Regions from separate parts of the Halomonas sp. CnH100-B genome, predicted to be linked through region 2. Evidence: predicted binding sites of a transcription regulator. Region 2 holds the regulator's gene; each other region holds the start of a gene.
What was found. Region 2 encodes FNR, which switches genes on or off when oxygen is low (the NO sensors DNR and NnrR bind a similar motif). Its sites were predicted from a motif close to TTGATNTANATCAA; they were not measured.
Positions count from the first base shown of each region.

Region 1 (4,184 bases), on a different contig from region 2:
CCAACTGGGCGTTAATGTCTTCAATACGGCTGAGTAGTTTATGGCGCCGGTTGTCATCAATAGGCCGGTTGCCACGCAGTACTTGAGTCACGGCTGCCAGCGGTGTTTTTAATGCATGTGATAGGTTGGCGACCGATTCTCGCGAGCGCTTTAGACGAAGATCGATGTCGTCCATGAACCAGTTCAACTGGTCGACTAATTCATCTAGCTCCGAAGGGGCTACTAATGACAAGCGATCTCGTTTGCCTGAGCGCAATGCTTCAAGTTGTTGGCGCAGTTGCCAGAGTGGTATGAGTCCACGGTTAACCGCCAGCATATTGAGTAAGATGAGCATCCCTAAAAGCACGGCGGCAATCCCACCGACCCACCAGTGCAAGGTCGCAAGTCCTGCTTCCACCTGTGAAAAATCCTCACCCACCAGTAGCACACCCTGTGTGCCCTGCCACTCAAAATGGCGACGATAGACGAGCATGTGCTGCGTTCCGCGATTCACGTCTATTAGGGCATCGCCGCTCTCATCTAGCAACGGAGCCAGCTGTTGCTGCCATTGCGGGTCAGAAGCGCTGACCGAGCCATTGAAACGGAGTACGTAGAGATGATGAAAGACTTGATAGCCTTGGCTAACCGAGTCGAGCGCAGTCGGTACAGCCGTTTGGTCTTGCTCTAGCTGCGCGACCGCGTGGTTTGCTTCACGTTGTAAGCGTTCACCTAAAAAATCCCTTGCCAGGCTCTGTAAAAAGATCCCGTGCAATAGCCACGTGGTGACCACCACCAGTAGCGCGACGCCGCCTAACCATGCGAGTAGCCGAATGCGTAAACTGCGTCTATCAATGTGAAGCAAAGAAATACCCCTGACCACGTCGCGTTTGAATGACTGATTTACCGAGATAACGGCGCAGACGAGCGATGTAGACTTCCACCAAGTTAGGTGCGGCAGCGTCCTGCTCCAAGGCGTAGAGCTGCTCTAGTAGCTGATCTTTCGAGTGAATACGGTCTGGATGAAGCATTAAGTAGCGCAGTAATCGAAACTCCGTTGCTGTTAGCGAACGCCACGTTTCCCCTTCTAAGCACACACGTTGACCCGCCTCATCCAACGAGACACCGTTTAGCGTAATCACCTGAGATAACTGACCAGACTGCCTACGCAGCAAGGCCTTCAGGCGGGCCATGAGTTCGGCTTCGTGGAAGGGCTTGGTGAGATAGTCATCGGCTCCCGTTTCAAGTCCAATCACTTTATCTTCCCAGGTATCGCGCGCCGTCAAAATCAAAATAGGCGTACTGCGCTTCTGCTTGCGCCAATGAGCGAGAAGATCTAACCCCGATCCATCGGGCAAACCGACATCTAAAATAGCCAGCTCATAATGCTCGGTTGCCATCAGCGACTTGGCCGCTTTCAATGAAGCGGCCAAATCAACCAGGTAACCGTTGTCCTTGAGACTCTCTGCCAAGCTTTCTGCTAACAAATCATCATCTTCGAGTAGCAACAGTTTCATGGGTCTGCGTCAGATTAGAGAGAAAAATTACCGTACATGCCGGATTCATAATGACCAGGAATGTTACAGGCATACTCTAGCTCGTTAACATTGTCAGGGACACTCCATAATAAAGTCCCGGTTTCACCAGGCGCAATGGTGACACCTGCCATGTCCATGCTGGCCATATCGTGACCGCCGCCGTGTGACATATTCGACATATCGTGGCCTCCGCCGTTGGCCATGTTTAGCATCATTTGACGATGTTCTTCTTGGGCTTCTTTGCTACCAATCACAAACTCATGTTCTAAATTGCCGGTGTTGGTGATTTCAAATTTAACAATTTCACCCGCCGCCATTTCTAGTGTTTCAGGGTCGAACCACATATCGCCAGCATCAAGAGTGATCGTGCGGTCAACGTCAGCGTCGGTCAGGCCACTGTCACCGCCGCCATGGCCGGGCGCAGCCCATGCCGCGCTTGTTACTAGGCTTAGTGAAAGAGCAAGCAAAGGAGTTGTTAAAATGGTGTTGCGCATGGTCATTTACCTCAAAAGGGTTGTTGTCACTGCTTATTTATACGGTGTTAACCTGAAACGAGCCTGAACCCAGCGGGCAGAATATGATCCATAGCAACTTTTCATTTTTTACAAGGTTACAAGGCTTGACCTTGAGGTAGCCCTAGAGTCGTACACTCAGGGCGTAATTTCTAACTTGCTTGATCGGAGGCTTACCATGATGAATGCCGATTGCTTAGCCTTTATGAGCTCAATGGGCTGGTACGGCTGGCTGATGCCCCTGCTTTTTCTTTTGCTCGTTGGCTTAGGTATCGCGTCGCTCGCCAAATACTTGTTTAGCCACACAACGAAGGGAGACCTTCCATGAAGCATCTTACCGCTACTATTCTATCAAGTGCTTTGGCTCTCGGGGCTACATCGGCTCAGGCTGCACTGCCGGACGAAGCTACACTGTACAAAAATCCTCAGTGCGGATGCTGTGATGAATATGCTCGCCACCTGGAAATGCTAGGAGTCGATGTAACTATTGTCGATAACGTTGAGCTCGGCGATATCAAACAGAAGGCTGGCGTCCCTTATGGTTTGGGGTCGTGCCACACCATCGAAATAGGAGACTACTGGATTGAGGGGCACGTGCCGATGGAGGCAGTCGAGGCATTATTTGAAGAGCAACCTGACATAGGTGGGATTGGCCTAGCAGGAATGCCCATTGGTACACCAGGCATGCCAGGGCCTCAGAGTGAGCCTTACGAGGTCTATATGTTCACTGACCACAAAGACGATTCGTTTATGACTCTGTAGTAGATTTTTGGCTCTTCGACGTTGGGTGTGGAATTCGCCCCCTGAGCTGGGCCAGAATATGACCTCCACAGCGGCAGGAGGTATGACATGGACGGCACCCAGATTCTAACACTCGGCCTGGGCTTGGAAGCGCCCTGGATCCTCAAGAACCAGTACCTGGATACCGCCGTGTCGCCCCACCGCTTGGACCTCTATGTCGAGGCGGAGCGAGGCAGTCTCTATCCCTGCCCAGAATGTGGTAAGGCCTGCCAAGCTCATGACTTTGCCGACAAAACCTGGCGGCATCTGAACTTCTTTCAGCATCACTGTTACCTGCATGCTCGCGTGCCGCGCACGAAGTGTCCTGACCATGGCGTCAAGCGCATAGAGGTGCCCTGGGCCCGGCCGGGCAGCGACTTTACCCTGCTGTTCGAGCAAGCGGCCATGTCACTGGTCAAGGAGATGCCGGTACTGGCCGTCTCCCGCCAGTTGGAGATTTCCGACAAACGACTATGGCGCATCGTGCACCGCTACGTTGGCCGCATGTTGGGGGAACTGGATCTGTCCAAGGTGGTGACGGTCGGCGTGGACGAAACCGCCTCCCGGCGCGGTCATCGCTATGTCACGGTGTTCCTCGACATGCAGCGCAAGCGGGAACCGGTTATCTTTGCCGTCCCAGGCTGCGGCAAGGATGCCATCCAGGCTTTCAGCGCCTTCCTGGCGGCCCATGGCGGCGACCCGAATAATGTGGTCGAGGTCGTCTGCGATATGTCGCCAGCCTTCCTTAGCGGCGTGACCGAGCACCTTCCCAAGGCCGAGGTAACGGTCGACTGGTTCCATATCGTACAGACCTTCACCAAGCGGCTGGACGAGGTACGCAAGAAAGAGCGCCGGGAGCAGGGGCACCCCAAGTCGCTGCGCTGGGCCCTGCTGAAGAACCTGGATAACAAGAACCTGACACCCAAACAGCTTTCGGCGCTCCAGGAGTTGGTGGCCGATCAGAGCGCCACGGCCGATGCCTGGGTGATCAAGGAGAAGCTACGCTGGATCCAGAAGGCTCCAACGCCCAGAGCGGCTCGGTGGCGCATCACGAACTACCTCAAGGTCATGCAGGCGGCGGTGTCTGAAAAGCCACTGCTGAAGCCGATGGGGAAAGCCCTGGCGACGCTTGAGCGGCACCCCGACGCGGTGGTCAGACGCTGGCTCTCGGGACTGACGAACGCAAGACTGGAAGGAATGAATGGTCTGTTCCAAGCGGCTCGGTCACGAGCACGTGGCTACCGGAACGAGGCCAACTTTATCGCCATGATCTACCTGATTGGCAGCCCGGTGGGCCGCCTATTCGATCAGGCCAAATCCACGTGAAGTGACGAAGAACCAGATATTGTTACTTAATAGCAATCATCCTAAGTCGTAA
Region 1 is NZ_JAMXRX010000004.1:452,755-456,938, forward strand. Features, by position in the region: gene NH398_RS11730 (ATP-binding protein) at 1-841, opposite strand, end outside; gene NH398_RS11735 (response regulator transcription factor) at 828-1,493, opposite strand; gene NH398_RS11740 (plastocyanin/azurin family copper-binding protein) at 1,508-2,008, opposite strand; gene NH398_RS11745 (hypothetical protein) at 2,205-2,354, shown strand; gene NH398_RS11750 (DUF411 domain-containing protein) at 2,351-2,788, shown strand; gene NH398_RS11755 (ISL3 family transposase) at 2,876-4,132, shown strand; gene NH398_RS11760 (heavy metal translocating P-type ATPase) at 4,155-4,184, opposite strand, start outside.
Region 1: a site for FNR is predicted at 2,092-2,105, ahead of NH398_RS11740 (plastocyanin/azurin family copper-binding protein). Genes of this name have one in related genera too.

Region 2 (4,184 bases):
GTATCGATATCAAAAAAGGCGGCATCTTCCCTATCGTGCACGGCGTGCGCACCATGGCGCTTGAGCGGCGCATCAAGGCCACGTCGACCCTGGATCGCCTGGAGGCCCTGGCCATCGATGGGCGGTTGGATCGACGGTTTGCCGATGATCTCGGCGAAGCCCTGGCGCTATTCACCGAGTTGCGTCTTCGCCAGCAGCTCCAGGACATGGAGGGCACCCACGCCAAGCGTACCAATCGGGTCGTGGTACAAGAGCTTTCTTCACTGGAACGAGACCTGTTGCGCGAAGCCCTGCACATCGTGAAAGACTTCAAGCAGCGTCTTTCCCACCGCTATCATTTGGAGTACTCGTGAGCGGAATGCGCCTGTTAGACCGACACATGACGCTGCTCAGCGGCTCGCTGAGAACGCTGCTTCAGCGAGAAAGCGACCGTCGCCGCTGGGCCGATTCGCCGTATGCCTGGCTATTTCAGCCCTACATGGGGGAAGAGTCCGTGGCCATGGCCTGCCAGGTGAGCGAGGGTCAGCCAGCGGTGATCAGCGTAGCGGCGGTGGTACTGAACCCGCGCCGTGTGCACACCAGTCGTATGTGGTGGGCCACGTTGTCGGTATCGCCCGCGCTAGTCCCTGCTACCCTGCGACGCCATCACCAGCTACACGCCACCGACGCGCCGCGCACGCCAGATGCCGAGTGCCTGACGGAGTTGGCCGACTTCATCGGCAACCGGCCGCTGGTCGGCTGGCAGTTGGAGCACACCCTCGAACCTTTGAACGGGCTGTTCAAAAGCGTATTGGGGTTTGGTCTCCCCAACGCCCAGGTGGACGTTGCCAAGTTGCATGGGCGACAGCTGCGGCGGCTGCATCCACACATCGATACCCTCGACCCGCTTGGCGTAGCGTTGGCTCGCTGGCAGCTACCGCCATTGATCTGGCCCAGCGTGGTCAGTGAAGCCACCGCCAGCGCGCTCCTCTACCTGCGTTTACAGCGTGAGATCGCCCTGACGGCCTAGGGTTTGTATTGGGTAGAGCTTCGGAGTGTTGTTAGAATACGCGCTGCTCCTTCACCCATCGGCAGTGCGACGATCATGTTACAACCTGACTACTTTGACCCTACTGCGTCAGACAGCGCGTCTGACGAGTCCCTTGCCCAGCAGCATGAGCTGCAGGATGCCAAGCAGAAGCGTGAATTCAACAAGTTGCAAAAACGCCTGCGGCGCGAAGTGGGAAATGCCATCATCGATTACAACATGATCGAAGAGGGCGACCGGGTCATGGTGTGTCTCTCCGGTGGCAAAGACAGCTACACGATGTTGGAGATCTTGCGCAATCTTCAGCGCAACGCGCCGGTCAATTTCTCGCTCGTGGCGGTCAATATGGACCAAAAACAGCCTGGTTTCCCGGAGCACGTGTTGCCCCAGTACTTAGACAAGCTGGGGGTGGAGTACCACATTCTCGAACGTGATACATATTCGGTCGTGAAGGAGAAAACGCCGGAAGGAAAGACCACCTGCGCGCTCTGTTCACGTCTGCGCCGTGGCTCGCTGTATGGGTTTGCCGACGAGATTGGCGCCAACAAGATTGCCCTGGGCCACCACCGGGAAGACATTCTGGAAACGCTGTTCCTGAATATGTTCTTCGGCGGTACGCTGAAGGCCATGCCGCCGAAACTGCTCTCTGATGACGGGAAAAATATCGTGATTCGCCCGCTGGCGTACTGCAAAGAGGCGGACATTGCAGAGTTTTCACGGCTGATGGCGTTTCCGATCATTCCCTGCAACCTGTGCGGTTCACAGCCCAACATGCAGCGCCAGATCGTCAAAGAGATGTTGGCAGAGTGGGACAAGAAGCACCCTGGCCGTTTGGAGAGCATGTTCAAAGCCGTCACCAACGTCGCCCCTTCCCAGCTTGCCGACCGCGAGCTATTCGACTTTGCCGGTCTGGAAGCGAAGCAGGCGGCGCTGATGGAGAGCCGCATTCAGGCGTTTAACGTGTAATCGTCTGCGCCTCCTCTTCTGCCAGGGTGATGAGGCGCTGCATGTCCAAAATATTTACCTCGCGACCCGAAACGGCCACCACCTCCTGCTGCTGAAAGCGGCTGAGAATACGGCTGACCGTTTCCACCGCCAGACCCAGGTAGTTGCCCATATCGGCCCGCGACATCGACAGCCGAAAGCTGTAGGGGGAGTAACCCCGGCGACGGAAGCGGTCAGAGAGGGTAATTAAAAAGCTGGCCAGCCGCTGGTCGGCGGTTTTGCGCGATAGTAAGCGCATCATCCGTCGGTCATCGCGCAGCTCCTTACTCATACTGCGGTAAAGTTGGCCGCGCAGCTCAGGTATCTCTTCTGAGAGGGTGTCCAGGCGGTCAAACGGAATTTCGCACACCGTGGTAGTCTCCAGGGCAATCACGGTGCCGGGGTAGTGCTCTTCGTCGATACCGTCCAAGCCGACCAGCTCGCTGGGCAGAAAGAAGTTGGTGAGCTGATCGTTACCGTTCCCTTCGCTGGTCACCTGTTTCAAACTGCCAGAGCGCACGGCATAAACGCTGGTGAACGCGTCGCCCTGACGAAACAGCGGTTCGCCCTTCTTCAGCGGCGAGCGACGGCGAATGATGGCATCGAACTGGCTCATATCCTCAAGCTCCAGGGCAAGCGGTAAGCACAGCGAGCTTAAACTACAGGTTTGGCAGCGCGCTTCTTGCAGCAGTGAACGTCGTTGGCTGGCAGGATATGACATGGGGGTCTCCCTTCTTATTCGCCATCATGGGTACAGGGGGCAGGTGGCTCAAGGCGCTCACACGATCTTCGAGTAGCGCTGGCCATCCTGGCGTTGTAAGTGGGTGTCGAAGGCCATGGCCAGGTGTCGAATGAGTAGCCGCCCCACCGGGGTGGCGGTGAGCCGAAGCCCCTGACGCGTTAACAGGCCATCCCGTTCGGCGATTTCCAACCGCTCAAGGGCGTTGGCAAAGTAATCTGCGGCATCGACCTGCCAGCGCTGGCCGACAGTGTCGAGGTCAATGGCCATATCGCACATGAGCCGCTCGATGACCTCTCTTCGCATTAGGTCATCCTTATTTAAACGTAACCCTTTCACGGTCGCCAGCCTACCTTCATCTAAGGCCGCTTCATAGTCAGCGAGCCGGGTAGGGTTTTGCGCGTAGCTATCGTTGATCCGAGAAATGGCCGATACCCCCAAACCAATCAAGTCGCACTCGGCGTGGCTGGAATAGCCTTGAAAGTTGCGCTGCAGGGTGCCGTTGCGCTGCGCCTTGGCCAAGCTGTCGTCGGGGCGCGCGAAATGGTCCATGCCGATATGCACATAGCCCGCCTGGGTCAGCATCGCAATGGTGGTATGCAGCATGGCCAGCTTCTCATCGGCGCTGGGCAGGTCGGCGTCCTTGATGCGTCGTTGGGGCGCAAAGCGGGTCGGCAGATGCGCATAGTTAAACACCGACAGCCGTGCGGGACCTAGCTCGATCACTTGGCGCAGCGTGTCCGCGAAACTCTTCTCGGTTTGTAAGGGCAGGCCATAAATCAAATCGAGGTTGAGCGAGCGAAAGCCGAGCCGATGGGCTTCATCCATTAGCGTTTCGGTGAGCACCCGGGGCTGAACGCGATTGATCGCCGCTTGTACCTGTGGATCGAGGTCTTGTACGCCCAAGCTCAAGCGGTTGAAGCCCAGCGACTGCAAATGGCGCAGGGTAAAGACATCCGCCTCACGTGGGTCGATTTCGATGGCGTAATCACGGTCCGGCGCATTGGAGAGGCCAAAGCGTGCGTCTAAGCGGTCGATCAAATCGCTCATCTGAGCCAGAGTGAGAAACGTTGGCGTGCCGCCGCCCCAGTGCAGCTGCTGCACCGGACGCTTTGTATCCAAATGGCGCGCAGTGAGCACCATCTCGCGATCCAACCGTGATAAGTAGGGTTCGGCCAGAGCGGTATTTTTTGTAGCTATTTTGTTGCACGCGCAGTAAAAGCAAATTTTCCGACAAAACGGGACGTGCACGTACAGTGAGAGCGGTTTTCGGCTGGCGTTGCTGCGCGCAAGCGCCTGGCTCATATCGTCAGCAGTGAATTGGTCATGAAAAGAGAGCGCCGTCGGGTACGAGGTATAGCGCGGGCCGCTGGTGTCGTAACGGCGTAGCAGTGCGTCGTCCCAGGCAGTGGTCTCCGCCGCTGCGGAAGAGGG
Region 2 is NZ_JAMXRX010000003.1:142,750-146,933, forward strand. Features, by position in the region: gene NH398_RS07380 (putative nucleotidyltransferase substrate binding domain-containing protein) at 1-353, shown strand, start outside; gene NH398_RS07385 (DNA polymerase III subunit epsilon) at 359-1,009, shown strand; gene ttcA (tRNA 2-thiocytidine(32) synthetase TtcA) at 1,085-1,993, shown strand; gene fnr (fumarate/nitrate reduction transcriptional regulator Fnr) at 1,983-2,732, opposite strand; gene hemN (oxygen-independent coproporphyrinogen III oxidase) at 2,790-4,184, opposite strand, start outside.

Region 3 (4,184 bases), on a different contig from region 2:
GGTCTGCTCGTGCCAGTTGGTCACGCTGAAGTTTTGGTTCAGGGCGGTAAAGTCGTAGCCTGCGACCCAGCCAGCCATGAAGCCGTTCATGCCGGTGTAGCTATTGCTCTGCACACGGGCTGCACCGATGAACGGTTTGAACCACAGGCCGTTGTCGAACGTGGTGCGATACCCCAAGCCGAGAATTTGGTCTTGCTCGCGAGACTCGTAGCCGTAGTCGCGGAAATCGTACAGGTGGGCATAAATCGACAGCGGGCTGTCGCCCAAGTAGATGTGAGAGGTCACTTTACCCGCAGTACGGAAGTTGTCTTTACCGCCGCTGGCTTGGTCGAACTGGTCGTTGGTCGGGTTCTCGAAATCGAAGAAGCCGTAGAATTCGCCCCAGCTAAAGCCGACGCCGCCTTCGATTTCAACGAACGTAAAGTCGCTTTTCGCCGCGTTGCTGGCGGTGCGTGCTTCGGTGCCGTTCGACCAGTCCAGGTAGTTGACTGAAACGTTGGCAAACGACCACAGACGGTCGAGGGTTTGCGGCTCGGCATCGTCGGCAAACGCAGGGGTTGCTACGGCAGCACTGGCCAGTAAAACGCCAGCGCCAAGCGTGACGAACGAAGAAGAACGAGAGTGGGATAGAGCAGTCATGGAAGCCTCAACAGGTTTGTATCTCGGGGCCAGAGGGGCTGGCGTTCCGACGTTATGGGTCGTGTGGGCTGGCGTTGATGTTAAAATTATAACATTGAGTGTTATTTTTTTAACGTTGATTTGCAAGTATTGTCACATCAACGCTATTTAAATGTGATAAGCGCATCATGTGCGGGTGATAAACGTGCGTAGCAGTGGAAATCAGCGAGGGGCTAGCTCAGCATAGAGCGCCTGGTAGGGCTTAGTGCTGATAACAAAATGAATCATAAGGAGATGCCGGACATGAACGATCGGAGCGCACAGCGCATGGCGATGTTGCAAGAAGCGTTGGCTAGCGGGGGAACGCTGCATCTTCGCGATGCCGCCGAGCTGTGCGGCGTCTCCGAAATGACCATTCGTCGGGATCTTTCAACGCAGCCGTCAGCCATTAGTCTGCTGGGTGGGCGGCTGGTGATGGCCAGCTACCCGGGCGTGACGCCGGTGTATGATTTGACCGAACAACAGGCGAGTCACTACCAAGTGAAGCAGCGGCTTTGCCAGCGTGCAGCCAGCTTTATCGAAGAGGGCGATACGCTGTTCATCGACTGCGGCTCCACACTGATTCCGCTGCTGGGCCAGCTCAGCCGCTTCCGCGAATTAACCGTAGTGACGTATGCGCTCAACGTGGCCAACGCCGTGGCCGGGTTGCCCAACGTGCGCCTGGTGCTGCTGGGCGGGCTGTTCTATGCCTCCTCCCAATCGTTTGGCAGCGACGGTATGGGCGCCGCCATCGAGCGCTTAGGCATTAACAAGGCGCTGATCTCTGCCGCAGGCGTGGATTGCGAACGAGGCGTAAGCTGCTTTCATTTTCATGAAGTCGGGCCCAAACAAGCGGCCATTGCCACGGCGATGCAGCGGCTGTTGGTGGTCGATGCCAGCAAATTTGGCGTGGTGCGCCCGGCCTATTTTGCCTCGCTGGAGGATTTCGATATCGTCGTCACTGACGATGAGCGAGCCCCTGGCCTGCTGGAGCGCCATCCACTGCCCACCTTGAGCGTCACGCTCGCCTAAACAGAGAGGATGCTGCTTGGCACCCAACGGGTGCGCAGGGTGCGGCATAACGTCTCTTTCTGATTGACCCAGATCAATAGAAAATACTTTAGTCTTAGTTGATGCACGCAAGGTGCACGGCCAAGGCTCGCCACCAACCCCATAAGGTGGCGCATATTTTTCCCGGAGCAACGCAGTTGCGCTCACTGTTCTGGGAAAAGTATGGGGTGATAGTTAGCTTGCTACTTAGTTGGCTACACGTCCGCCAAGCAGCAGGCTGTTTTAGACAACTCTCTGATGAGATCACACCATGCAACTACCTACCCACTGGCGCAGGCGAGGCACCTTTGTGCTCGTCGTATTGTGCTTGCTGTTAACGGGCTGCAGTTCTGCATTGCTGGATCCCAAGGGGCAGATTGGCGTCGAGCAACGCTCGCTGATTTTGACCTCCTTTGGGCTGATGCTGATCGTGGTCATTCCGGTCATCGTGATGACGCTGCTGTTTGGCTGGCGCTACCGGCGCAGTAACCGCGTCGCCAAGTATCTGCCGGACTGGGCGCACTCCAACGCCATCGAAGCGGCCGTTTGGACCGTGCCCTGCTTGATCATTGCCGTACTCGCCTTTCTCACCTTTAAAACCTCCCACAGCCTGGACCCCCACAAACCGCTGGAAAGCGACGTGGAACCCATGGAGATCCAAGCCGTCGCGCTGGATTGGAAGTGGCTGTTCATCTACCCCGAACAGGGCATTGCTAGCGTCAATGAACTGGCCTTCCCGGTAGATACCCCGGTGCGCTTCCGAGTGAGTTCTGGCTCGGTAATGAACGCCTTCTTCATTCCACGCTTAGGCAGCCAGATTTACGCCATGGCGGGCATGGATAACGACGTTCACCTGATTGCCGACGAAGAGGGCGTCTACCCCGGCCGTTCCACCAACTACAGCGGTGCTGGCTTCTCTGGGATGACCTTCGATGCCCACGTCACCTCTCCGGCGGAATTCGATGCCTGGGTGGAAAACGTGCGTGCGACTGATGACACCCTGACCTTCCCGGATGGTTACGAAGCCTTGGCGCAGCCGACGGAGTATCACCCGGTGGAGTACTTCTCGGCGGTCACGCCCGAGCTGTATGAGTCGATCGTCAGCAGCTTCCACAGTGGTGACGGCAGTGGGCACGGTGGTCATGCAAACCACGGTGACACCATCAGTGATACCCACGATAGCCATGGCGAATCCAGCGAGCTAGAGAGCGCCAGCGCTTCTCAACAGCAGGCCGCGATCGGCCACGTTACCAATCAGCATGCAGGTGATGACCACGCCTTGGGCGGCCATCCCACAAGCGTTGAAGCGGGGGGTTAAGCATGTTTGGAAAACTCACGTTAGAAGCAATTCCGTATCACGAACCGATCATTATGGTCGTTGCCGCCTTCATGGCGATTGGGGGTGCCGCGCTACTGGGCGCACTGACGTACTACCGTAAATGGGGCTGGCTGTGGAACGAGTGGTTTACCTCCGTCGACCACAAAAAGCTCGGCATCATGTACTTCGTGGTGGCCTTGGTCATGCTGCTTCGCGGCTTTGCCGATGCGATCATGATGCGGACGCAACTGGCCATGGCGGCCGGTGGGGCCGCAGGTTATCTCCCTCCTGAACACTACGATCAGATCTTTACCGCCCACGGCGTGATCATGATCTTCTTCGTTGCGATGCCCATGGTCATCGGTCTGATGAACCTGGTGGTGCCCCTGCAAATCGGCGCCCGCGACGTTGCTTTCCCGTTTTTGAATAACCTGAGTTTCTGGCTGTTCGCCGTGTCGGCGATTTTGGTCAATATTTCCCTCGTGGTAGGGGAGTTCGCCAAAACCGGCTGGCTCGCTTACGCGCCTTTATCGGGGATAGAGTTTAGCCCTGGGGTGGGGGTCGATTACTGGATATGGGCACTGCAAATATCCGGGATAGGCACCACGCTCACCGGCATCAACTTCTTCGTTACCATTCTGAAAATGCGCACCAAAGGCATGACCCTGTTCCGCATGCCGATTTTTACCTGGACGTCGCTGTGCGCCAACGTCCTGATCATTGCCTCGTTCCCGATTCTGACCGCGACCATCGCGCTGCTAACGCTTGACCGCTACTTCGGTATGCACTTCTTCACCAATGACTTTGGCGGCAACATGATGATGTACGTCAACCTCATTTGGGCCTGGGGTCACCCGGAAGTGTACATCCTGATTCTGCCGGCCTTTGGCGTGTTCTCTGAAGTCATCGCCACCTTCGCGCGCAAGCGTCTGTTTGGTTACAAAACCATGGTCTGGGCCACGGTGGCCATCACGCTGCTGTCGTTTATCGTGTGGCTGCACCACTTCTTCACCATGGGTGCTGGTGCCAACGTGAACGCCTTCTTCGGCATCATGACAATGATCATTGCCATCCCCACCGGGGTGAAGGTGTTCAACTGGCTGTTTACCATTTTCCGCGGCAGCCTTGAGCTGACCTCGCCGGTGCTGTGGACCCTTGG
Region 3 is NZ_JAMXRX010000002.1:246,091-250,274, forward strand. Features, by position in the region: gene NH398_RS04665 (outer membrane protein OmpK) at 1-639, opposite strand, end outside; gene NH398_RS04670 (DeoR/GlpR family DNA-binding transcription regulator) at 922-1,689, shown strand; gene cyoA (ubiquinol oxidase subunit II) at 1,979-3,025, shown strand; gene cyoB (cytochrome o ubiquinol oxidase subunit I) at 3,028-4,184, shown strand, end outside.
Region 3: a site for FNR is predicted at 1,753-1,766, ahead of cyoA (ubiquinol oxidase subunit II). Genes of this name have one in related genera too.